4 regions of the Mesorhizobium sp. CA13 genome follow, and region 1 is predicted to be linked to each of the others. Evidence: riboswitches for the same ligand, from Rfam matches in the RefSeq annotation. Region 1 holds a riboswitch; each other region holds the start of a gene.

Region 1 (5,875 bases):
CCGCTTCTTCGAGAACACTGCGTAAGGCCGACACAAGGCTCGACATCCGACGCAGGGGAATTGCCGCAATGGTCACGCGAGGTTTCTTTTCAGGGCGGCGTCCACCGACGGATGGCGACGCGCGCATCCCGCCCGGCCAGTATCTCGAGCAAGGATTTCCGGTGCTGTCGGCGGGACCGACGCCGCACCTGCGCACCGAGGACTGGTCGTTCACGCTGAAGCACGGACCGCGCCCGATCAAGAAGTGGAATTGGGCCGAGTTCAACGCATTGCCGCTGAGCAAGATGACGCGCGACATCCATTGCGTGACCGCGTGGACCAAGTTCAACACGGCCTGGCAGGGCGTGCTGGTCGACGATATCCTTGCCGATGCCGGTATCGAGCCGCCGACCGCCTTCACGCTGGCGCTGTCCTTCGACGGCTACACCACCAACGTGCCGACAAAGGATCTCACCGCCGGCAAGGCGATGGTGGCGCTGCTTTATGAAGGCAAGCCGATCACGCCGGACCATGGTGGTCCGGCGCGGCTGCTCGTCCCGCATCTCTATTTCTGGAAATCGGCCAAATGGCTGAATGGCCTGCAATTCACCGAACGCGACGAGCCCGGCTTCTGGGAACTGCGCGGCTATCACATCTATGGCGACCCGTGGCGCGAACAGCGCTATACGGACGATCCATGAGCGAGGTGCCATCGGTACAATCACCTGGGCAGACGGAGTCGCCTGGGCAGACGGGGTCGCCCTGGCAGACAGCCAGGATCGTCCGCGTCGAAAAGCGCACGCCGCGTGTCACCAGCTTTTTCTTCGAGCCGTCGCGGCCGTTTGCCTACCGGGCTGGACAGCATGTCGATGTCAGATTGACCGCTCCCGACGGCTACCAGGCGCGCCGCGCCTATTCCATCGCCTCCGCGCCGGAGGCCGGTCCGGTGATCGAACTGGCGATCGAAAGGCTCGAGGACGGCGAGGTCTCGCCCTTCTTCCACGAGGTCGCCGCGGTGGGCGACGAGATCGAGCTGCGCGGCCCGCTCGGCGGACATTTCATCTGGCCCGATGACGATGAGGGACCGCTGCTGCTGGTCGGAGGCGGCTCCGGCGTCGTGCCCTTGATGTCGATGGTCCGCCATCGCGCCGCGCGACGATCGACAGTGCCCGTCGTCCTCGTCTTTTCGGCGCGCGTGTGGGACGAAGTCATCTTTCGTGACGAATTGATCGGCCTCGACGATCGCGGCAACGGCTTCAACCTTGTGCTGACCCTGACGCGTGAGGCTGCGCGCCGGCCGGCGGATTACTCGCGGCGGGTCGACGTCGCCATGATGGTGCGATCCATGGCGCGGCTGCGCCGGCCGCCCGGCCTCGCCTTTGTCTGCGGCTCCAATGCATTCGTCTCCGCCGCCGCCCAGGCGCTGATCGATGCCGGCGTTCCGGCGGATGTCATCCGGACGGAACGCTACGGCGTCTGAGATGTCCGCCTGGCGCCGTATCTTGGCTGCGGCTGCACGCGGGCTGGATTCTCGCCCGTCCCAGCCCTGCAGCGGCGAGGATCCGAAACCCTCCTGGCAAGAAGAAGCGGCTTCGCCGCCGGTCACGCCTCGATGTCAAGCGCCGAAAGCGGCTTGGAGCAGCAGGCGAGGATGAAGCCGTCCTCGATCTCGTGATCGAGGACGCCGCCATTGTGGCTCATCTCGACGTCGCCCGAGACCTTCTTGACCTTGCAGGTTCCGCACAGGCCGAATTCGCACGCGGCGGGGATTCTGACTCCCGAGGCGCGCGCCGTCTGCAGCACCGTCTGGCCGGCGACGCATGCGGCATCGACATCCGAAAGCAAGAACCGGATCGGTGTCGCGGCTTCGACAGGAATGACCGCGCCGTCGTCAGTCGGCGAGGCGAACGGCGCCGGAATTTCCTCCGTCAGAGGCGCTGCAAAGCTTTCCTGATGGTATTTCACCATGTCGAAGCCGGCGGCTTCGAGCATGCCGCGCACGGCACGCATGAAGGGGTCGGGGCCGCAGCAGAAGATTTCCCGGTCGCGGAAGTCGGGCGCCAAGAGCGGCAGCCGGATGGCGTCGATGCGGCCCATATGGCCGAACCAACCCTCCCGGCTCGACCGTTCCTCGATCATGAAGCCGAGCGACAGGCCTGGCATGCGGCTGCCGAGCAATTCCAGTTCCTTGCGGAAGATGATCTCTTCGGGCCGGCGCGCGCAATTGACAAAGCCGACATCGGTCCATGGCGCGCAGTCGTTCAGCCAGCGCAGCATCGACATCATCGGCGTCACGCCGGAGCCGGCCGAGATGAACAGATATTTGGCTGCCGGGTGGCTGTGCAGCGAAAAGTCTCCGGCCGGCCCATAGGCCTTGACGTGCGAACCGGGCCTCAAATGGTCGAACATCCAGCGCGTGCCGGTGCTGCCGGCCTGCGCCTTCACCGTCACCGCGATCGAGAACGGCCGCGAGGGGGAAGACGACAGCGTGTAGGTGCGCATCAGCGGCCCATCCGCTGTAGGCAGTTCCAGCGTCACGAACTGGCCCGGCTTGTAGCGGAACCAGGTCTGGTTGTCGGAGCGGAAGGTGAAGGTCTTTACATCAGGCGCCTCGTCGCTCACGCCGATCACTTCCAGCACCTGGAGCCTGTCGTTCCAGGGCGCCATCTGATCGAGATGGCGATAGAGGCCGAGATCCGTCATCGCATTCATCCCTCACCTCTCAAGCAACGCTGCGCAGGGCCGGCCGGCCGCCTTCGGCGAGGCGCGGACCGATGAAACGCGCGTACCAGTCGACGAACTGGATGACGCCGCCTTCGTGCAGTTCGGAATAGGGGCCGGGTTCATAGGCCGGCGACAGGATGCCGAAGGCGTTTTCCTCGACGATGCGGCGGTCCTGGTCGTTGGTCTCGGTCCAGACATGAGTGAGCTCGGCGAGATCGTAGTCGACACCCTCGACCGCGTCCTTGTGAACCAGCCATTTGGTCGTTACCGCGGTCTCGGTGGCACTGATCGGCAGCACCCGGAAGGTGACGGCGTGGTCGCCGAGGATGTGATTCCAGGTCGTCGGATAGTGATAGAGCAGCAACGAGCCGATGCGGTCGGTGGCAACGCTGTCGGACAGGTTCTTCTTGACCGCGCGTTTTCCCGTCATCGTGTAACTGACGGCATCGCGCAGCAGCGGCGCGCGGGTGGCACGGTATTGTCCGGCCGGGTCGATGCGGAACTTGCTCGGCAGGCCGGCGGCCTCGCATTTGGCCCAGTGCGCCAGCATCTCCGGGTCGCTGTCGGCGCCTTGCACGCCGGTCACGGTCGGCGCCTCAGGAAAGGTCTTGCAGAGCTCCGGATGGTTGCCGGCGCAATGATAGCATTCGCGGTTGTTTTCCCAGACCAGCTTCCAATTGCCCTTCTCGACGATGGTGCTCTCGAAGGCGACCTTTGCTTCGCGCAGCCGGTGCGGCAGCAAATAGGGTTCGATCATCGTCCGCATCGGCACGAAATCCGCCGGCTCGTCGGCGAGGCAAATGAAGATGTAGCCGCCAACGCTTTCGCAGGCGACCGGCTTCAGGCCGAACTGGCTCTTGTCGAAACCCTCGGCCATCTGCCTGGCGAACAGCAGCCTGCCGTCCAGTTCGTAGGTCCACTGATGGTAGGGGCAGACGAGCTTCGCCGCCGTGCCCTTGTCGGTGTTGCAGACGCGGCTGCCGCGATGGCGGCAAGAATTGTGGAAGGCGTTGATGTTGCCCTTCTGGTCGCGCACCAGCACCACAGGATAGTCGCCGATCTGCACGGTGATGAAGCTGCCGGGCCTGGGCAGTTCGCAATCATGACCGATGAACAGCCAGTCGCGGTACCAGATCAGCTCCATATCGAGCTTGAAGTATTCGGCGTCGGTATAGAAGGGCTGCTCGAGTGAGAAGCCGTCCCTGCGGCCTTGCAGCCGTTTCAGCATGTCGTTGCGCGCATCCATGTCCTGTCCTCGCATTGAAGTCCTGTCCTCGCATTGAAGGACTGAACGGAGGGGAGAGAGGAAGGATCAAGCCGCGCGCCGGCTTGCGCCGGACATGCACCATCCGCCTCTTGACCGCCCGCCGCGATCAGTCGAGTCCAACATCTCAGGCTGGTTTCCGGGCTCTGGAGCTGTCCTTGCGGACTGTTGCGACACCTTCCCAGGCCTTTGCCCAGTGGTCTCCCGTCGCGACCTGAACTCCACCACCGTTGCGGGGGCAGCGCCGGATTCTGACCGGCTTCCCAATTCTCCGCCTCGTCGTCACGTGGCGGCACCCGAGATGGCAGGATCTAACCATGATCGCCGACTTGTCGTCGGCATGAAAACGACATCGCATCCATGCCGCGCGACACGCATTGGAAACGGTGCGGCCGTCGTTGGAGGGGCAGAAAGGCTCGGCTCGCCGCCTCGGAATTCAACTCGTGCCGGAGCCAAAAAAGGTTAACGGTTTCGAAAAGTGACTATTAGCGCCCTCTAAAATCGAACCGAACGGTTCGTTTCTGTTGACGATGCGTACAGGACGGTGTGAACACTGCGCCTTCGACACAGTTGGTGATCGCACGATCAGTTTACCTAACTATCTGATATTAAACGGAAAAAAACGAATGTAGAAGGCCCTGGCACAATTTCAAGTGGTGGAAACTTGGTCCACGCGGAAAAACTTCGTGATTGGAAATGGCGGTATGGCTTTCCCACATCGGGGCTGTCCGAACGACGCGATTTCCTCCCAAGACACGCCGCTAGACGGACGGAAAAATACTGGAGTATCAAAAATGAAAAAGATCATTCTCACTGCCGCCGCCCTTCTGGCTGTTTCCGGCAGCGCCTTCGCTGGTAGCGACCACTATGGTTCGAATGCCCCTGCGGCCACCGTCGTCGACAGCTCGTACACCGCTTCGACCAAGAAGTCGGAACCGGCTGCCCAGACGCCTGTCCAGGGCGCCGATCGCAACCTCTTCGGCAACAACTAATAGCCGATCTCCAGTTGACGGCGGGCTTTTCCGCCGTCCTGGGCGAAATTTGAGAATTCAGGAGACTTGAAATGAAGAAGATCGTTCTTGCTGCCGCCGCCGTTCTGGCCGTTTCGGGCAGTGCTTTCGCCAGCAGCGACAACTATGGCTCCAATGGCGCCAACCAGCCTGCCGTCACCTCGGTCGACAACGCGCACACGGCTTCGGTCCAGAAGTCCGCGCCGTCTGCCCAGGCGCCTGTTCAGGGTGCCGACCGCAACCTCTTCGGCAACAACTAACAGCCGATCTCCAGTTGACGGCGGGCCTTCCGCCGTCCTGGCGAAATTCGAAAATTCAGGAGACTTGAAATGAAGAAGATCATCCTTGCTGCCGCCGCCGTTCTGGCTGTTTCGGGCGGCGCTTTCGCCGGCAGCGACAATTATGGCTCCAATGGCGCCAATCAGCCCGCGGCCACGTCGACCGACAGCTCGTACACCGCTTCGACCAGGACGTCGGCTCCGGCTGCTCAGGCCCCTGTTCAGGGTGCCGATCGTAACCTCTTCGGCAACAACTAACAGCCGATCCTTCAGCAGCTGGCGGGTAAGCCCGCCACTGCGGTGGAATTTGAGAATTCAGGAGACTTGAAATGAAGAAGATCATCCTTGCCGCCGCCGCCGTTCTGGCCGTTTCCGGCAGCGCTTTGGCCGCCAGCGACAATTACGGCTCCAATGGTGCCAACCAGCCTGCCGTCACCTCGGTCGACAAGTCGCACACGGCTTCGATCCGCGACAGCGGTTCGCCCGTCTACAAGCTGCTCAATTCCTCGGGTGACGTACAGAAGTCCGCCCCTCAGGGCAGTGACCGGAATCTCTTCGGCCACTAACAGCCGAAGCTGATATCAAACAGGAGCGGCGGGCTTTGCTCGCCGCTCCTGTTT
Region 2 (5,875 bases), on a different contig from region 1:
GCGCACCGGCAGTTTCTGGATCGCCACGTCGTGCACGACCTGGTCGTAGGCACGTTGCAAGAAGGTGGAATAGATCGCCGCGAACGGCTTGTAGCCTTCGGTAGCGAGGCCGGCCGCGAACGTCACCGCATGCTGCTCGGCGATGCCTACATCGAAGGTCCTGGCCGGAAACACTTCGCCGAACAGGTCAAGCCCGGTGCCGCCCGGCATGGCGGCGGTGACGGCGACGATGCGCTCGTCCTCCTGGGCCTCCCGGATCAGGCTTTCGGCGAACACCTTGGTGTAGGCCGGCGCGTTGGCCGGAGCCTTGGCCTGCGCGCCGGTGATCACGTCGAACTTGTTGACGCCGTGATATTTGTCGGCCGCAGCCTCCGCGGGCGCGTAGCCCTTGCCCTTCTGGGTGACGACATGGATCAGCACCGGCCCCTTGCCATTGTCACGGACATTTTTCAGCACCGGGATCAGATGGTCCAGATTATGACCGTCGATCGGGCCGATATGGTAGAAGCCGAGCTCCTCGAATAGCGTGCCGCCGGTCACGTAGCCGCGCGCGTGCTCGACGGCCCTGGTGATGGCCCGGTCGGCGCGCTTGCCGAGATACGAGGTCAGTTTCTTGCCGAAGTCGCGCAGGCCGACATAGGCCTTGCCAGAGGCCAGGCGCGCCAGATAGGCGCTCATGGCGCCGGTCGGCGGGGCGATCGACATGTCGTTGTCGTTGAGAATGACGATCAGGCGGGCATCGAGCGCACCGGCATTGTTCATCGCCTCGTAGGCCATGCCGGCCGACATGGCGCCGTCGCCGATGACGGCGATGACATTGTTGCGGCCGCCGGCAAGATCGCGGGCCGCCGCCATGCCCAGGCCCGCCGATATCGACGTCGAGGAGTGGGCGGCGCCAAACGGATCGTATTCGCTCTCGGTGCGGCGGGTGAAGCCGGAGAGGCCGCCCTCCTGGCGCAAGGTGCGGATGCGGTCGCGGCGCCCGGTCAGGATCTTGTGCGGATAGGCCTGGTGGCCAACATCCCAGATCAGCCGGTCATCGGGTGTGTTGAAGACATAGTGCAGCGCCACGGTCAGTTCGACAACGCCAAGCCCGGCGCCGAGATGACCGCCGGTGCGCGACACCGCGTCGATCAGTTCGAGGCGAAGCTCCGATGCCAGTTGCGGCAATTCGCTTTCGGAAAGCGTGCGCAGCTCGGCCGGGATGCGGACCTTGTCGAGAAGCGGCGTATGCGGCGTTGCGTTCACGGGTAGGCCCAGGCTTCTGTTCATGCGCGGGATAGGCCGCCGTCAGGCGAAAGTAAATGCCTGTCAAATGGCGCGGAAGGCCGGCTCCCTCATCGATTTTCTCAGCCTTCCGGCAGTGGAATGAACTCTTTCTCATCGCCGGGAACGATGTCGAAGCGGCCGGTCTTCCATTCTTGCTTGGCCTGCTCGATGCGCTCCTTGGAAGACGAGACGAAATTCCACCAGATGTAGCGCTTCGAGCCCAGTGAGGCGCCGCCGAACAGCATGAAATGGGCACCGCCCTGTGAGGATACGACGATCTCGTCGCCGGGCCGGAACACCAGCAGCCGTTCGGCCGGAAACACGTCGCCGGAAATCGAGACCTCGCCTTCCAGCGTGTAGATGGCGCGTTCTTCCGCGTCGGCCGGGATTTTGACGCTGGCGCCCGGCGCCAGCCTGAGATCGGCGTAGAGCGTCTCGGAATCGGCCCGCACCGGGGAACGCAGCCCCTGGAAATCGCCGATGACGATGCGGCCACTGACGCCTTCCGCGTCGATGTCGGGAAGCCGCGCGACAGCGGTGTTCTCGAACACCGGCGCTACTTCCTCCTTGCCGTCCGGCAGCGCCAGCCATGTCTGCAGGCCCGAGACCGACATCGGCGCGCCGCGCAGTTCTTCCGGCGTGCGCTCCGAATGGACGATGCCGCGGCCGGCGGTCATCAGGTTCACGTCACCCGGCTCGATCACCATTTCGGTGCCGAGCGAATCGCGATGCCTGATCCTGCCATCGAACAGGTAGGTGACCGTCGACAGACCGATATGCGGATGCGGCCGGACGTCGAGCGCCTGACCGGCGCGCAGGATGGCAGGCCCCATGCGGTCGAAGAAGATGAAGGGACCGACCAGCCGCCTTCTGGCAGTCGGCAAGGCACGGCGAACCTGAAAACCGCCAATGTCCTTCGCGTTCGGAATGACCATCAATTCGATCTGGTCGCTGGCAAAGGCGTCGCCTATTTCGGGGTCCTTCCCGGGGAAGAAGCTCATGAACTCTCCTTGTCAGCCGCCGATGGCTGCTTTGGCCAGATCAGGCAAAGCGGATCGCCGCCCTCGCCCGCAGTTTGGCCGCCACTTCTTCACGGTTGCGCGGATGCTGGTTGGTTTCAAGCGAATCGAGAAGCTCGCGCGCCGACGCCGCGATGGCCTCGACGGCATGGTCGAATGCGTGCTGGTTCTGCTTCGAAGGCCGCGTCGTTCCGCTCAGCTTGCGGACGAACTGAAGGGCTGCATCGCGCACCTCGTCATCGGTTGCCGGCGGATCAAAATTGAACAGGGTCTTGATGTTTCTGCACATCGCTTCCGTATCTCCTCTTGTCCTGGAGCCGTTTCAATCGGGATGCGTTCTATCCTCAATCATGATCGTGTCAAAAACCAGAGAGACGGCTGCGTGCCTCAATCCGCGTCCAGCGGCTCCGTCCCGATCGGCTTGCCGTCGCGGGACAGCCTGATCTTCTCCACCTTGTCCTCGGCCGCCTTGAGCAGCCGGTCGCAATGCACCTTCAGCGCCTCGCCGCGCTCGTAGATCCTGATCGACTGGTCGAGCGGCACATCGCCACGCTCCAGATCATCGACGATCTTCTCCAGCGCGTCGAGAGCCTGTTCGAAGCTCATCGCCTTGACGTCTTCGTTGGTTTCACCAGCCATCATTCATCCTTTCATCAGTCGCCCGACATGGGCGGCGACCGAAAATGCCAATCCTTGCAGATCGTAGCCGCCCTCGAGCAGGCTGACGAGCCGGTTGCCGCTGTGGCGCGCCGCGCGCTGCATGAGCTGGCCGGTCGCCCAGTCGAAATCATCCTCGGTCAGGTTGATCTCGGCCAGCGGGTCGCGATGATGCGCGTCGAAGCCGGCCGAAATAATGATCAGGTCGGGTGCAAAATTGTCGAGCGAGGGCAGCACGCGCGACAGGAAGGCATCGCGGAACGCCTCGCTGCCGGTTTGCGGCGCAAGCGGCGCGTTGACGATGTTGCCGGCGCCGGTTTCGTTCTTTGCTCCGGTGCCGGGGTAGAGCGGCATCTGGTGCGTCGAGCAATAAAGCACGGACGGATCGTCCCAGAAAATATCCTGCGTGCCGTTACCGTGATGCACGTCCCAGTCGACGATGGCGACACGTTCGATACCGTGTTTGCGCTGTGCATAACGTGCGGCGATGGCCGCCGTGTTGAACAGGCAGAAGCCCATCGCGGTCGCTTTCTCGGCATGGTGGCCGGGCGGTCGGGCGGCGACGAAAACGTTGTCTGCCCGGCCGGCAAAGACGTCGTCGACACCGGCGTTGGCGGCGCCGATCGCGGTGATCGCCGCCTGCCAGCTCTTCGGGCTGGCCGTTGTGTCGGCATCGATGCGGGCGATGCCCGTCTCGGGAATGGCGGCGCGCACTCGTTCGACGAAGTCGGCGGGATGCGCATAGAGAATGGTGGCCTCGTCGCCTTCCGGCGCCTCAGTGCGGTCGAGCGCGGCAAAAGCTTCGTCGTCGAGCACGCGCTCGATGGCGCGCAAGCGGTCCGGCCGCTCCGGATGGCCGGGTGGCGTGATGTGCTCGAGGAAGATCGGATGGGTGTAGAGACGAGTGGCCATGCTCCCTATCTAGTGCCCCGGCGCGGCGATAGCCATGCGTTGCGGCCTGATGGCTGGGGAAAATCGCGCCTGCGTCCATTCGCGTCGCCGCTGGGATTGGCGGCGCGGAGGCTTCGTCGTAAAGTCCCGGCCGCTGCCTGGTGCCCGCCGCGAGCGGGAGAATCGGGAACACGGTTTGATCCCGTGGCGTGCCCAACGCTGTAAGGGGGACCGCGCCGGTAAGTGCCACTGTCGATGACGGGAAGGCGCCGGACGCGGGTTGATCCCGAGCCAGAAGACCGGCCTGGCAGGCATCGTCATCCGCATGGTCAGGCGGACGGCAGTTGATTGCAATCGCAAGGGGACAAGCGATGCCGGACGATATGACCATCCCCGTGGGTGACGGATTCGACCAGATGGCGCGCGATGCGGTCTACCGCGCAATGTTCACGCGGCGCGATGTCCGCAGCCATTTTACATCAGAGGCCGTCGACGACGAGGTGCTGGCGCGGCTGCTGCTTGCCGCCCATCACGCGCCATCGGTCGGCTTCATGCAGCCATGGAATTTCATCGTCATTCGTGGCACCGAACGACGGGAACAGGTGCGCGACCTGTTCCTGGCGGCGCGCGAGCAGGAATTGCCCGCCATCGAGGAAGAGCGGCGGGCGCTCTACCGCAAGCTCAAGCTGGAAGGCATCTGCGAAAGCGCGCTCAATATCTGCATCACCTGCGACCGCCGACGCTCACAGGGTTCGCCGCTGGGACGCTGGCACAATCCCGAGATGGATCTCTACAGCACGGTCTGCGCGGTGCAGAATTTCTGGCTGGCGGCGCGCGCCGAAGGCGTCGGGGTCGGCTGGGTCAGCATTATCGAGGCGCGGGCGTTGAAAGACCTTCTGTCGATTCCCGAGCATGTGACGCCGGTGGCCTATCTCTGTATCGGCCGCGTCTCCGAGTTCGCGCCGAAACCGGACCTCGAAACACATGGCTGGGGTCGACGGTTGCCGCTGCCCGAGCTGATCATGAGCGAGACGTTTTGCGGACAGGGCGAAGTGCCGCTCAAGTCAACGATCGCCCGCCTCAAGGCGGCAACATGCGAAAAATCTGTCAAACCCTTGATTTGATTGCCGCTACGGCATGCTCAGCGCTGCCGGCGGCCTGCGCCTTGTCCTGAGCATCTGAACCTGGAAGCACCTCGGCTATCCGCCTTCAGGCGGCTGTGGCACCCTTCCTCAACAATCCTTCGAGCAGTTGCTTGAATGCCGCCACCACGGTCTTTGATGTCGCTTCCGGGTCGTTCGAATTGGCGATCCGCTGCGCCGCCTGACTGCTCGCCCCGTTGATCAGCCGTGCCGCGGTCTCGGGGTCGACGCCCGAGACGACCACCCCGTCGCCCTGCAGCGTCGTCAGGTGATCGGTCATCGACGCGACGCAGGCATTGGCGTTCGGCCATTGCGCGGGGTCCCCCAGCACGGCCGGACCGTCCCGGAACATGATGCGCTGGATTTCCGGCTCCAGCGCCATTTCGATGTAGCTCGTGCATTCGTCGACGAAGCTTTGCCAGCGGGTCGGTGCTTTCGCTGCAACCTCATTCACCCGTGCCGCCATCTCGGCGTCGATCTCGGCGATGACCGCCTGCAAGAGCCCCTTCTTGTCGCCGAAATGATGGTAGAGCGCACCGCGCGTCAGTCCCGCCGATGCGGTGAAATCGTCCATCGACGCTTCGGCATAGCCGATCGTTCCGAACGCATGCCGGGCCGCGGCAATCAATTTGGCGCGCGTTTCGGCGATCATTTCCTTGCGGGGCTTGTGCATCTCTTCTGGCCTTACCCACATACGTTCCGTATGCCAATTGACATACGCAACGTATGATCTATTTAGTGTTCATACGCATCGTATGTAATTTCCGAATCGCCTTTTGTCGAGGAACGGACCATGCAGAACCCCTATTCCGAGATTTTTCGAGCCCCTGGCGCCAAGGGCTTTGCCGCTGCAGGCTTCATGGCGCGCCTGCCGATCGCCATGGCGCCGATCGGCAT
Region 3 (5,875 bases), on a different contig from region 1:
GCTCCGGCATCTGGTCGTAGACCTTGCGCAGCGCCGGAGCCATCTTGTTGGTCAGCGTGCCGGCAACGATCATGATGTCGGACTGGCGCGGAGACGCGCGAGGAGCAACACCGAACCGCTCCGAATCGTAGCGCGGCATCGAGGTGTGGATCATCTCGACGGCGCAGCAGGCGAGGCCGAAGGTCATGAACATCAGCGAGCCGCTGCGCGCCCAGGTGATCAGCGCTTCGGTCGAGGTGACGAGAAAGCCCTTGTCGGCGAGTTCGTCGTTGATCTCGAGGAAAAACGGATCATCGGACCCAACCGGCCTGCCGGTATTGGGATCGATCAGACCCTTGGGCTTCGGCGCGACGAGCGTGCCGGAACTGTCGCTCAATCCCATTCGAGCGCTCCTTTTTTCCATTCATAGGCAAAGCCGATGGTCAGCACCGCCAAAAACACCATCATCGACCAGAAACCGAGCATGCCGATTTTCGAGAAAGACACCGCCCACGGAAACAGGAAGGCCACTTCCAGGTCGAAGATGATGAACAGGATCGACACAAGGTAGAAGCGGATGTCGAACTTCATGCGGGCGTCATCGAACGAGTTGAACCCGCATTCGTAGGCGGAAAGCTTTTCCGGGTCGGGATTGCGATAGGCCACCAGGAACGGCGCCACGATAAGCGCAACGCCGACAGCCGCCGCCACTGCGATAAACAGGACGATGGGCAGGTACGAACTGAGAAGTGCGTTCATGCTGCGGCTTTCCGTTGGCGCCAATCCATTTTGATTACAGCACCAGACCCTATTGCGGAAGCGTGACAGTTTAACCGCTGAACCGTTTTAAGGGGCCTTTGCTGCAACGCGGCGAGGGTTAGCGCAGGGCTTCCGGCGAAGCAAGTCAAACCTTGTTCAAAACACCGGCCTGGACGGCATAAGGGAAGAAACTGGTCCGATCCGCTCTTGTTTGATTTCCTTCGCTTTTTACTCCACTTTTCTCTCCTGACAGAGTTGCCGCCAAAACCCTGCTAGCATCGCTGGAATCAACTGTCCGAACGACGCTCAACAAGCCTCAGAGTCGCATCCGAATGAAGGAAAAGATCTCGCTCGCCATGGCCCGGCGCATCGCGCTCGCCGCCCAAGGGTTCACTGATCCCCGCCCCGCCGGCACGCCCGACCGACGCCACTTCGCCCGTGTGCTCTCGCGTACCGGCCTGCTGCAGATCGATTCCGTCAGCGCTGTGGTGCGCGCTCATTATATGCCGCTCTATTCGCGCCTTGGCCCCTACCCGTTCACCTTGCTCGACAACGCCGCCGTCACGCGCAAGCGCACGGTGTTCGAGTACTGGGCCCACGAGGCCTCGTTCCTGCCGGTCGAGACCTACCCGTTGATGCGTTGGCGCATGCAGCGCGCCGAGCGCGGCGATGAAATGTACCTGGGACTGGCCAAATGGGGCCGTGAGCACGCCGCCTATATAGAAGAGATCTACCGCGAGGTCGCGGAGCGCGGTCCGATAGCTGCGTCCGCGCTCGAAGGCCAGAAAGGATCCGGCGGCTGGTGGGGCTGGAGCCACGCCAAGCATGCCTTCGAATGGCTGTTCTGGGCAGGACGCATCACCACCGCGCACCGCCGTGGCTTCGAACGCTTCTATGATCTGCCCGAGCGCGTGCTGCCGCAGGCAATCCTCGATCTGCCGGTGCCATCAGCCGAGGACGCGCATCGGGAATTGCTGCGGATCTCCGCCCGCGCCCATGGCGTCGCGACAGCAAGCGACCTGCGCGACTATTTCCGCCTGTCGCCGGCCGACATGAAGGGCCGGCTGGAGGAACTGGTTGAAACAGGCGAGCTGGTGCCGGTGCGTGTCGAGGGTTGGAACAAACCGGCTTACCTCCACAAGGAGGCCCGCATTCCCCGCAGGATCGAGGCCCGCGCCCTGCTGGCGCCGTTCGATCCGGTCGTCTTCGAGCGCTCGCGCACGGAGCGGCTGTTCGATTTTCACTACCGCATAGAAATCTACACCCCTGCCGAAAAGCGGCAATACGGCTATTACGTCCTGCCCTTCCTGCTCGGCGACAGGATCGTGGCGCGCGTCGACCTCAAGGCCGACCGGCCGGCCGGCGTGCTACGCGTCCACGCGGCCTATGCCGAGCCGAGCGCGCCGCCTGAGACCGCCGCGCAACTCTTCCAGGAATTGACGCAGATGCAGGGCTGGCTCGGCCTCGAACGGATTGAGGTTACGCCCGCCGGCGACCTTGGGCAGCCGCTCGCTGACATTGCCGTGTCGTAGACGCGCGTTGACACCGCCGCCTGCAAGAGCCTAAATCCCTTCCAGACGGTCTCCTCTCGGCAAAGGGAGGAGCCAAGAGGGAATGCGGTGCGAAATCTCGATTTCAAATCCGCGGCTGTCCCCGCAACTGTAAGCGACGAGCCAAGGCCGAAAACCACTGGGACGGTCCCGGGAAGGCGGCACGAAGGCGATGACCCGCGAGCCAGGAGACCTGCCGTCTGAGACATAAGAATCCGATCGCCCGGCGGGTTTTCCGGGCAAGGAGCCCGATTTGGAACGCGACAGCAGTTTCCCGGCTGAAACAGCGGACATTTTGTCTGGCGATAGCGACGCCTTGGCCGGCGTCACTGTCATCGTCTGCGCTTCCTGCCGCGACGAGACCGGTTCCGATGCCCATCCCCGCGCCGGCGAAGTTTTGGCTCAAGACACGCGCCAAGCCGCAACGGCCGACAATGTCCGCGTCCGCACGGTCGAATGCCTTGGCAACTGCAAGCGCCGCCTCAGTGCTGCGATCCTTCGCGACGGCTGCTGGAGTTATGTCTTCGGCGACCTGAACATCGCCAGTGGCGCCGACCTCGTCACCGGCGCGAAACTTTTCGCCACTTCGACCGACGGCCTTATCCCCTGGCGTGGCCGGCCCGATTCCCTCAAGCGCGGCCTCGTGGCCCGCATTCCACCCCTTGACCTGTTGAAGGACTGACCATGACCGCCGCAGTTTCCGCCGCCACTCTCTCCCGCGTCCCCTGTACCGTCGTCACCGGCTTCCTGGGTGCCGGCAAAACCACGCTGGTCCGCCACCTCCTGGAAAACGCGGGCGGCAAGCGTATCGCCATCATCGTCAACGAATTCGGCGACATCGGCATCGACGGCGAGATCCTCAAGGGCTGCGGCATCGACACCTGCCCGGAGGAAAACATCGTCGAACTGGCCAATGGCTGCATCTGCTGCACCGTCGCCGACGATTTTGTCCCGGCGCTCGACCAGATCCTGTCGCTGAGGCCGAAGGTCGACCACATCCTGATCGAAACCTCAGGCCTGGCTTTGCCGAAGCCGCTGGTCCAGGCCTTCCAGTGGCCGACGGTGAAGAGCCGCGTGACGGTCGACGGTGTGATCGCCGTGGTCGACGGTCCGGCATTGGCGGAGGGGCGCGTCGCCAACGACATGGACGCCCTGCGGGCGCAGCGCGCCGAGGATGAGAGCCTCGATCATGACGACCCGGTCGAGGAGGTGTTCGAGGACCAGATCGCCTGCGCCGACCTCATCATCCTGTCGAAGAGCGACCTGATGGATGCCGCAGGTTCGGCTCGCGCCAACGCCATCATTGGCGAACACTCCGCTCGCGCCGTGAAGGTTGTGCCGACGGCTCATGGCAAGGTCGATCCGTCCGTGCTGCTCGGGCTGGGCCTCGCCGTCGAGGACGACATCGAGAACCGCAAGTCCCATCATGACGGCGCCTTCGACCACGAGCATGACGACTTCGACACCTTCATCGTCGACATTCCCTCGATCGCCAACCCGGACGACCTGGCAAAGCGGGTCGCGACCGCCGCCGAACAGGAAAACGTGCTGCGGGTGAAAGGCTTCGTCGAGGTCGGCGGCAAGCCGATGCGGCTTTTGCTGCAGGCGGTCGGTCCGCGCGTCAATCATTACTACGACCGCGCCTGGACGGCTGACGACGACCGCCGCTCGCGCCTGGTCGTCATCGGCCTCAAGGGGCTGAACCGCCCGGCGATCGAGCATATCCTCGCCGGCTGACGCAACACCGATCGCGATGCACATCCTCGCCACCACATCCGCCTCGCTCGACGATCTCGCCGAGCCGGTCGATCTGCGGCAGACGCCGGCGGATATGGTGGCGCTGTCCTTCACCGACAGCGACCTAGCCGGACTGGCGGCGGCCTGGAAAGGCGACGCCGATCGGCTGCCCACGATGCGGCTGGCCGCGCTACGCGACCTGCGCCACCCCATGTCCGTCGACCTCTGGATCGACAGCGTCGCCCGTCACGCCAAAGTCGTCCTGGTGCGTATTCTCGGCGGTTACGAGTGGTGGCGCTACGGCTGCGACCAGTTGGCCGTGGTTGCCCGCGAGCGCGGCATAAAGCTGGCGCTGCTGCCCGGCGAGAGCCATGACGAGGATATCAGGCTGATCGAAGCCTCGACGCTGCCGCGCGAGGAACTGGACGGGCTGCTCAATTATTTCCGCGAGGGCGGCCCGGCCAATATGAGCGCGCTGGTGCGCCGGCTGGCGCGGTTGGCGGGATCGGATGCGGCGGTGGCCGAGCCCGTCAACGTGCCGAAGGCGGGTTACTACGAGCCGGGTCGCGGCGTCGTCCCCCTCCCGCTCGAGGGAAGGGTTCGGGCGCAGGCCGGGGGTGGGGTCGCCTCTGAAGTGCGCCGACTTAAAGAGGCGCGGAACCCAGTCGCACCGACCCCACCCGGCCCTGCGGGCCACCCTTCCCTCGATGGGGAGGGAAAGGTCGTGCCCATCCTCTTCTACCGCTCAATGCTGCTCGCCGCCGATGTCGCGCCGATCGACGCGCTTTTCGATGCGCTACGGCAGCGCGGCATGCTCCCCGTCCCCTTCTTTGTCTCCAGCCTTAAAGACCCGGAATCCCTGGCGTTTGTCGAGACCGCGATTGCCCAGCTCAAGCCCGCCGCCATCATCACGGCGACCGCCTTCGCTTCCGGCGCCGAACCCGGCGTCGAAACCCTCTTCGACCGCGCCGGCGTGCCCGTCTTCCAGGTCATCGTCGCCACCACCCGCCGCGACGTCTGGGAAACGAACCAGCGTGGGCTGGCGCCGGCCGACCTTGCCATGCATGTCGTGCTGCCCGAACTCGACGGCCGCATCCTCGCCGGCGCCATTTCGTTCAAGGGCGAAAGCGAGACCGACCCGGCGCTCGGCCACCGCGCCTTCGCCAACCGGCCGGAACCGGATCGTGTCGGGCAAGTGGCTGACCGTATGGCGGCGTTCATCACGCTGCAGGAGACGCCTCGTGCGGAACGCAAGCTTGCGATTCTGATCCCGGATTATCCCAGCGCGCCAGGCCGCACCGGCTATGCCGTTGGGCTGGATGTGCCCTCCAGTGTGCTGGCCATGCTGCAAGACCTGAAGGAACAGGGCTATGCGGTTGATGGGATTCCGAAGACGCCGCGGGAATTGCTGGATTTGCTGGAGTTGAGCAGCGACGGGCTGGAACTGGACGACTATCTCGACTTCTCAAGGGGGCTGCCGACAGCGGCAATCGCTGCGGTCGAAGCCGCATGGGGCAAAGCGGAAGACGAGACAGGTTTGCGCGAGGCGCCCCCCTCTGTCCTGCCGGACATCTCCCCCTCAAGGGGGGAGATTGAGCTGTCATCTCCGCTTTCGCCAATCTCCAACGTTAGAGAATGGGCAACGACGGCGAAGCCGCCAATCTCCCCCCTTGAGGGGGAGATGTCCGGTAGGACAGAGGGGGGCGCCTCGCGCCAACCTTCGCTATCAAGCAAAAAGCGCTTCCCCTTCCGCACCGCAACCTTCGGCAACATCACCGTGGCCCTCGCCCCGGATCGCGGCCGCTCGGCCGACCGCCGCGCCGACTATCACGACCCGACGCTGCCGCCGC
Region 4 (5,875 bases), on a different contig from region 1:
GGCGCTCTATCCAGCCGCCCTCCTCCATCCGGTCGACCAGCCGTGAGACGCTGATCGGCTCGATTTCGAGCAGTTCGGCAAGCCGCGCCTGCGAGACGCCCGCTTCCTTGGCGACGCGAACCATCAGGCGCCATTGCGCCGAGGACAGGCCAAGGCCGCTGGCGCGCGCTTCGAAGCGCTTTCGCATCAGCCGCTGCACGTCGTGGATCAAAAATCCCAATCTGTCTATGCCTTCGGAAACCATGAGTGGGATATATAATAAGCGTGCTTACTATTCAAGCCCGGCATTGTTCCAGAAGCCGGCAAACGTGCATGGCAGCCGTGCAGCACAATCATGGCCGCGTCCGATGAGTTTCGGTTGCCGCGACACCCATCACAAGCGGTTGCGGATCAGCGTGGTGACGACGAAGAAAGCCCCGAGCGAGCTGGTGATGATGCCGATCGGCAGTTCCTGCGGCGGCAGCAATGTGCGCGCCAGAAGGTCGCTAGCGAGCAACAGTACCGCCCCGAACAACGCGCAACTTACGATCAGGCGCAGATGCAGCGCGCCGGCCAGCGGCCGCGACAGATGCGGGATCATGAGGCCGACGAAGCCGATGACGCCGGCCACCGAAACCAGGATCGCGGTCGAAAACGCGGCGACCAGAAACGTCGTCCGTCGCATTCGCGCCACCGGCACGCCAAGACTTTCAGCGGCATTTTCGCCGGCCAGGAAAGCGTCCAGCCGGCGATGATTCCACAGCCCGTACGCCGCAATCGTGCCGGCCCCAAGCGCCCCCAGCCAGATATTGTCCCACCGTGCCAGGCCGAGACCGCCCATCGTCCAGAACAGCACCGAATGGGCGGCGCGCTGGTCACCGGCGAAGACCAGGTAATTGGTCAATGCGGTGAACATGAAGGAGACCGCAAGTCCGGCGAGGATCAGCCGTTCGGGGCCTTGTCCCCTCACCCGCGCAACCAGCAAAAGCACAACGCAAGCCGCCAGAATACCGCCGGTGAATGCGGCGACCGGTAGCGTCCAGATCCCGAAACTGTCGCCGAAGACGGTGATGACGGAGACCGCGCCGGCGGCGGCTCCCGACGAGAGGCCGAACAGGAACGGATCGGCAAGATCGTTGCGCGTCACCGTCTGCAACAGCGCGCCGACCACGCCCAGGCCGCCGCCGACACAGATGGCCAGGATGGTGCGCGGCAGCCTGAGGTCGACGACGATCCTGCCGACCGGGCCGGACACGTCATGTCCCTTCAATCCGATCGCATGGCCAAGCGCTGCCACGACGTCGCCCAGCGGGATCATCGTCGAGCCATAGGCGATCGACAGCAGCGCGAGCACGGCGATTGCCAACGCGGCCGCCGTAATGGCCAATAGGAATGCCTTGTGCCGCAAGGTCATGGTCCCGGTCAAAAAGCTTCCGGATGCATCGCCCTGGCGATCTTGCCGATCGCTTCGATGTTGGCCGGCCCGGGTGTCAGTTCGGCATAGCGAAGCGCCACGAAGCGTTCGTTCTTGACCGCGTCCGTCTCCTTCATTGCCGGATGCGCTTTCAGGAAATCGAGCAGCTTCCGGTAGCCGCCGCCATCCTGATAGTCGAGCAGGATGAGGAATTGCGGATTGCGCGAGGCCACCGTCTCCCAATCCGTGTTGCCCCAGCTGGTGTTCATGTCGGCCATGATGTTGTCGCCGCCGGCCGCGGAAATCATGGCGTTGGGAATGGCGAACTTGCCTGATGTGAACGGCTTGTCCTCGCCGGAATCATAGAGGAACACGCGCGTTCCCCTGCGGTCGCCGACCTTGGCCGTGATTTCGGCGAGCTGCGCCTTCCAGCCGGAGACGAGCTTATCCGCCTCGGCCTCCTTGCCGAAGATCTTGCCCAGCTTCTCGACATCGCCATAGAGCAGCTCCATCGAAGCGGCAGGCCGGTTCTTGTCGAGATGGACGCAGCTTTCCGTCAGCACCAGGGTCTTGATGCCGTGCTGCGCCAGCGTATCGGGCGTCACCTCGCCGCCCGGCTTCATGCCGTAGTACCAGCCGGCGAAGAAGAAGTCGGGCTCGACAGCGACCAGGTTTTCCAGCGTCGGATATTTGGGCGCCAGTTCCGGGATCGAGCCTTGCTCGGCCTTGAATTCGGGGCCGACCTTGTACCATCCGGTGATGCCGGTCAGGCCGACGATCGACGGCTGCAGCTTCAGGGCGAAGGCCATCTCGGCCATGTTGAGATCGTGAATGACGGCACGCTTGGGCGGCGCGTCGAACGTCAGCGGCTTGCCGCAGCTGTCGACCGTCACCGGAAAGGCGAAGGCCGTAGAGGCCAGCAGGGAGAAGGCAAGAGACACGGCAAGGCGTTTCACGGATATTGCTCCTTTGTTGAACAGGATCTGCCGGAAATGGCTTCGATCACGAAGATGGCGCGGCACGGTTCGGAACCTCGAACACCGTCAGTTCGCGGTCCTCCGTCGGGTGGCGCAACCTAAAGACGTCGACACCGAAGATCTCGCGGATCAGCTGCTGGGTGAGTGCTTCGCGTGGCGGCGCCAGCACATGCAAGCGGCCATGGCTCATCACCGCGACCCTGGTGGCGAAAGGCGTCACCAGCGCCAGATCGTGCAGCACCGCGATCACGGTCATGCCGAGGCCTGCCACCAGTTCGAGCAACTCGCTGCGCGCCCGCGGGTCGAGATGGTTGGTCGGCTCGTCGAGGAATAGGATCTTCGGCTCCTGCGCGATGGCGCGGGCAAGCTGGGCGCGCTGGCGCTCGCCGCCCGACAGCGAGCCGATGGTGCGGCCAAGCAGCGGCAACAGCCCGGTCCGGCGCAGCGCCTCGACGACAATGTCGCGTTCCTCGCTCCTGTGCCTGCGGCCGGCATGCGGAACCCGGCCGAGCTCGACATAGTCGATGACCGCCAGTCGTGGATCGGGTTGATCGGTCTGGCCGACGACGGCGATGTGCAGCGCCCGCTCGGCGGTCGAAATCCTGTCGAGCCGGCGCGCGGTGAGCTTCACTTCGCCCGAACTCGGCCGCAGCATGCCCGACAGCATGCGCAGCAATGTCGTCTTGCCGGCGCCGTTGGGCCCGATGATAGCGAGGCGGTCGCCCGCCGCCACCGAAAGGCTGACCGGATGCACCAGATGCAGGCCATCCGCCGCCGCGGCCAGGTCGCGGGCCTCGAGAAGCGGCGCGGTCATGGGCAATTCCTTGCAGGGCCTGCGGGAATACGGGCCAGCGTCTTGCCTGCCAGTCCTGCCGGACGCTGGCCTGAATTCACCTCGGTGGCGATATCGCGGCAAAGCGTGCACACGACGATGCGATGCATGGGAATGCAGTGAATGCGATCGATGGCGCCGTCCAACTTCCGTCACTTTCAAAAATGGCGACGGAAGGAAGCTGGCTTGAACCGGTCGACAAGACCGAACCCGCGTCTCCTCCCGGCACACCCCGTCCGGTCACTCATGCAGATGGCAGGTCTCCTGGCTCGCGGGTCGTTGCGCCATCCTGCCTTCCCAGCCTTGCCGGCCAGTGGCTTTTTCGGATTTTGCTCGCCGCTTACAGTTGCGGGGGCAGCCATGGCTTCGACCCGAAAGGTGGGCCTCACCATGTTCCCTTTTCACCCCTCGCCTTGCGGCGCGGGGACCATCACGAGTCGCAGCCTAGGATGCAGGCAGCGTCAAGGCAAGGTCGATGCATGTTCTGTTATAACAATACACTCGCATGGTCAATCACTATCGCGTGCCACCAGTTCCAGCGGCCAGACCTCGCGAATGATCTCTGGCCCTTTCGCGCCGGCGAAAGCCGGGAGCGAGGCGAGCAGGATTTCGCCAAGCCGCCGCCCCATCGGATCCAGGCTCGGACGAAAGCCGGTCAGCGCCGGCGAGAAATAACGGCAGAGCGGCGTGTCGACGATGACGATCACCGCGACATCATGGCCGGGCTTGATCCCCATTTCGGCGAGCGCTTTGCAGCCGCCGAGCGCCATCGAGTCGTTGTTGAAGATGATCGCGGTCGGCGGATCCTTCGACCGCATGACTTGCGGTGTCACCGCGTAGCCACCGGCTTCGTTGATGAAACCATCCACAATCAGGGCGGGATCGACTTCGATGCCGTGCCGCCGCAGCGCCTTGCCATAGCCCTCCAGAAACAGATAACCGAAATTCAGGTCAAGCGACGGCCGGATGGCGGCGATGCGGCGGTGGCCGCGCGCGACCAGTCGGTCGACTGCATCGGCGCCCGCCTTCTCGAAATCCAGGTCCAGAGAAGGATAGTTGTCGTCGCCGGACCGGCTTCGGCCGAGCGTCGCGAAGGGAAAGCCTGCCTTGCTCAGATAGTCGATGCGATCGTCCTCGCGCCGCGTCCAGGCCAGCACGACGGCATCGGCACGACGTGTCTCGACGACACGGCGCAGGCGCTCCTGCTGATAGTCGCCCGGCGCGCCCATGACGATGATCAGGTCGAGCCCATGTTCGGCCAGTGCCGCTTGCAGCCCACTCAAAAACGGGATGAAAAACGGCTCGCCATATTCCTGGTCGCCCGGATGCGGCTGGAGCATGAAGGCCACGGCATGCGTGGTGCCACGGCGAAGGTTCCTGCCCGACTGGTTCGGCGAATAGTTGAGTTGCCGCGCCGCGTCGAGCACGCGCTGGCGCGTCTCGGCATTGACGTCGGCGCGCCCGTTAAGCGCGCGCGAGACCGTGCCGATCGAAATATTCAGATGCCGTGCAAGATCGTGAATGCTGGATGCCAAGACCTCCCCCTCCTGCTTCTGGCTAGCACCAGCCGGTCGTGCGGCCAAGGCGTTTCAGAACCGACGGTACAAATCCGATTGACAATATACGCCATCGGGTGTGTCATCGTAAACGTTTACGGAAGTCATTTACGGACTACCGTGGTGCCAGCCAGGAGGGGTTGGCCGGAGGAGCGCTGGATGATGCACGTCGTCCTGGTCGGGTGCGGAGCCATGAGCAAAACCTGGCTCGAGGCCGCCCGCCAATCCCCTGCCGTCAGGATCGTCGGCCTCGTCGACCTCGACGCCGACAGGGCGCGCCAGCGGGCCCGCGAATATGACCTCGCCGGGGTCGCGATCGGGACCGATCTCGACGCCATTCTCGACCAGACCCGACCCGATGCGGTGTTCGACGTGGTCGTGCCCGCCGCCCGCCGCGACGTCGCCAACTCCGCCTTCGCCCATCGTTGTCATCTTTTGACGGAAAAGCCGCTGGCCGACAGCTCGGACAATGCGCGCGCCATCATCGGCGCGGCCCGGCGCGCCCGGCGCATCCATGCCGTCGTGCAGAACCGCCGCTACGTCGCCAACGTCCGGCGCATCCACCGCTTTCTCGGCTCCGGCGCCATCGGCGCTGCGACCAGCATCCATGCCGATTTTTTCGTTGCGCCGCATTTCGGCGGTTTCCGCGAAGACATGCGCCACGTGCTGCTGCTCGACATGGCAATCCATACATTCGACGCGGCCCGCTACATGGTCGATGGCGAGCCGACCGAAGTGTATTGCCGGGAATGGGAGCCGGCCAATTCCTGGTACCGGCAGGGATCGTCGGCAAGCGCCACCTTCGAACTCGGCCAGGGCAAGATGTTCACCTATCGCGGCAGCTGGTGCGCCGACGGCTTCCGCACCAGTTGGGAAGGCAGTTGGCGCATCATCGGCGAACGCGGCAGCCTGACCTGGGATGGTCATGACGATTTGAAGGCCGAAGCCGTGCTGCCGGAACGCGAAGGCCTGCTCGACAAGGTCGTGCCGGTAGCGGTGCCGCCGCTCGACCCTGCCGACCGCATCGGCGGGCATCTCGGCGTCATAGAAGATTTCGTCCGCGCCGTGGAAACCGGCACCGAGCCGGAGACGCGCGGCGCCGACAACATCAAGAGCC

The links. Region 1 has a riboswitch for cobalamin ahead of LB566_RS28390 (aromatic ring-hydroxylating oxygenase subunit alpha). Riboswitches for the same ligand answer to the same signal wherever they lie in the genome.
Region 2: it holds a riboswitch for cobalamin, as region 1 does, so the genes downstream of both, bluB (5,6-dimethylbenzimidazole synthase) here and LB566_RS28390 (aromatic ring-hydroxylating oxygenase subunit alpha) in region 1, are expected to answer to the same signal.
Region 3: it holds a riboswitch for cobalamin, as region 1 does, so the genes downstream of both, LB566_RS23595 (DUF1636 family protein) here and LB566_RS28390 (aromatic ring-hydroxylating oxygenase subunit alpha) in region 1, are expected to answer to the same signal.
Region 4: it holds a riboswitch for cobalamin, as region 1 does, so the genes downstream of both, LB566_RS01670 (ABC transporter ATP-binding protein) here and LB566_RS28390 (aromatic ring-hydroxylating oxygenase subunit alpha) in region 1, are expected to answer to the same signal.

Annotation. Positions count from the first base shown of each region.
Region 1 covers NZ_JAIUHS010000018.1:69,606-75,480, reverse strand. Annotated here, with positions in the region: gene LB566_RS28405 (molybdopterin-dependent oxidoreductase) at 69-680, shown strand; gene LB566_RS28400 (ferredoxin reductase) at 677-1,459, shown strand; gene LB566_RS28395 (hybrid-cluster NAD(P)-dependent oxidoreductase) at 1,582-2,682, opposite strand; gene LB566_RS28390 (aromatic ring-hydroxylating oxygenase subunit alpha) at 2,702-3,949, opposite strand; cobalamin riboswitch at 4,080-4,282, opposite strand; gene LB566_RS28385 (DUF680 domain-containing protein) at 4,762-4,959, shown strand; gene LB566_RS28380 (DUF680 domain-containing protein) at 5,031-5,237, shown strand; gene LB566_RS28375 (DUF680 domain-containing protein) at 5,307-5,513, shown strand; gene LB566_RS28370 (DUF680 domain-containing protein) at 5,585-5,821, shown strand.
Region 2 covers NZ_JAIUHS010000001.1:794,987-800,861, forward strand. Annotated here, with positions in the region: gene dxs (1-deoxy-D-xylulose-5-phosphate synthase) at 1-1,272, opposite strand, end outside; gene LB566_RS04050 (pirin family protein) at 1,350-2,270, opposite strand; gene LB566_RS04055 (DUF2277 domain-containing protein) at 2,311-2,577, opposite strand; gene LB566_RS04060 (exodeoxyribonuclease VII small subunit) at 2,676-2,927, opposite strand; gene LB566_RS04065 (histone deacetylase family protein) at 2,931-3,857, opposite strand; cobalamin riboswitch at 3,979-4,159, shown strand; gene bluB (5,6-dimethylbenzimidazole synthase) at 4,208-4,960, shown strand; gene LB566_RS04075 (TetR/AcrR family transcriptional regulator) at 5,046-5,651, opposite strand; gene LB566_RS04080 (MFS transporter) at 5,772-5,875, shown strand, end outside.
Region 3 covers NZ_JAIUHS010000012.1:30,700-36,574, reverse strand. Annotated here, with positions in the region: gene LB566_RS23610 (NuoB/complex I 20 kDa subunit family protein) at 1-382, opposite strand, end outside; gene LB566_RS23605 (NADH-quinone oxidoreductase subunit A) at 373-738, opposite strand; gene LB566_RS23600 (winged helix-turn-helix domain-containing protein) at 1,071-2,270, shown strand; cobalamin riboswitch at 2,300-2,504, shown strand; gene LB566_RS23595 (DUF1636 family protein) at 2,542-2,970, shown strand; gene cobW (cobalamin biosynthesis protein CobW) at 2,973-4,025, shown strand; gene LB566_RS23585 (cobaltochelatase subunit CobN) at 4,042-5,875, shown strand, end outside.
Region 4 covers NZ_JAIUHS010000001.1:323,903-329,777, forward strand. Annotated here, with positions in the region: gene LB566_RS01655 (MarR family winged helix-turn-helix transcriptional regulator) at 1-244, opposite strand, end outside; gene LB566_RS01660 (FecCD family ABC transporter permease) at 374-1,393, opposite strand; gene LB566_RS01665 (ABC transporter substrate-binding protein) at 1,402-2,349, opposite strand; gene LB566_RS01670 (ABC transporter ATP-binding protein) at 2,396-3,184, opposite strand; cobalamin riboswitch at 3,439-3,649, opposite strand; gene LB566_RS01675 (LacI family DNA-binding transcriptional regulator) at 3,712-4,737, opposite strand; gene LB566_RS01680 (Gfo/Idh/MocA family protein) at 4,918-5,875, shown strand, end outside.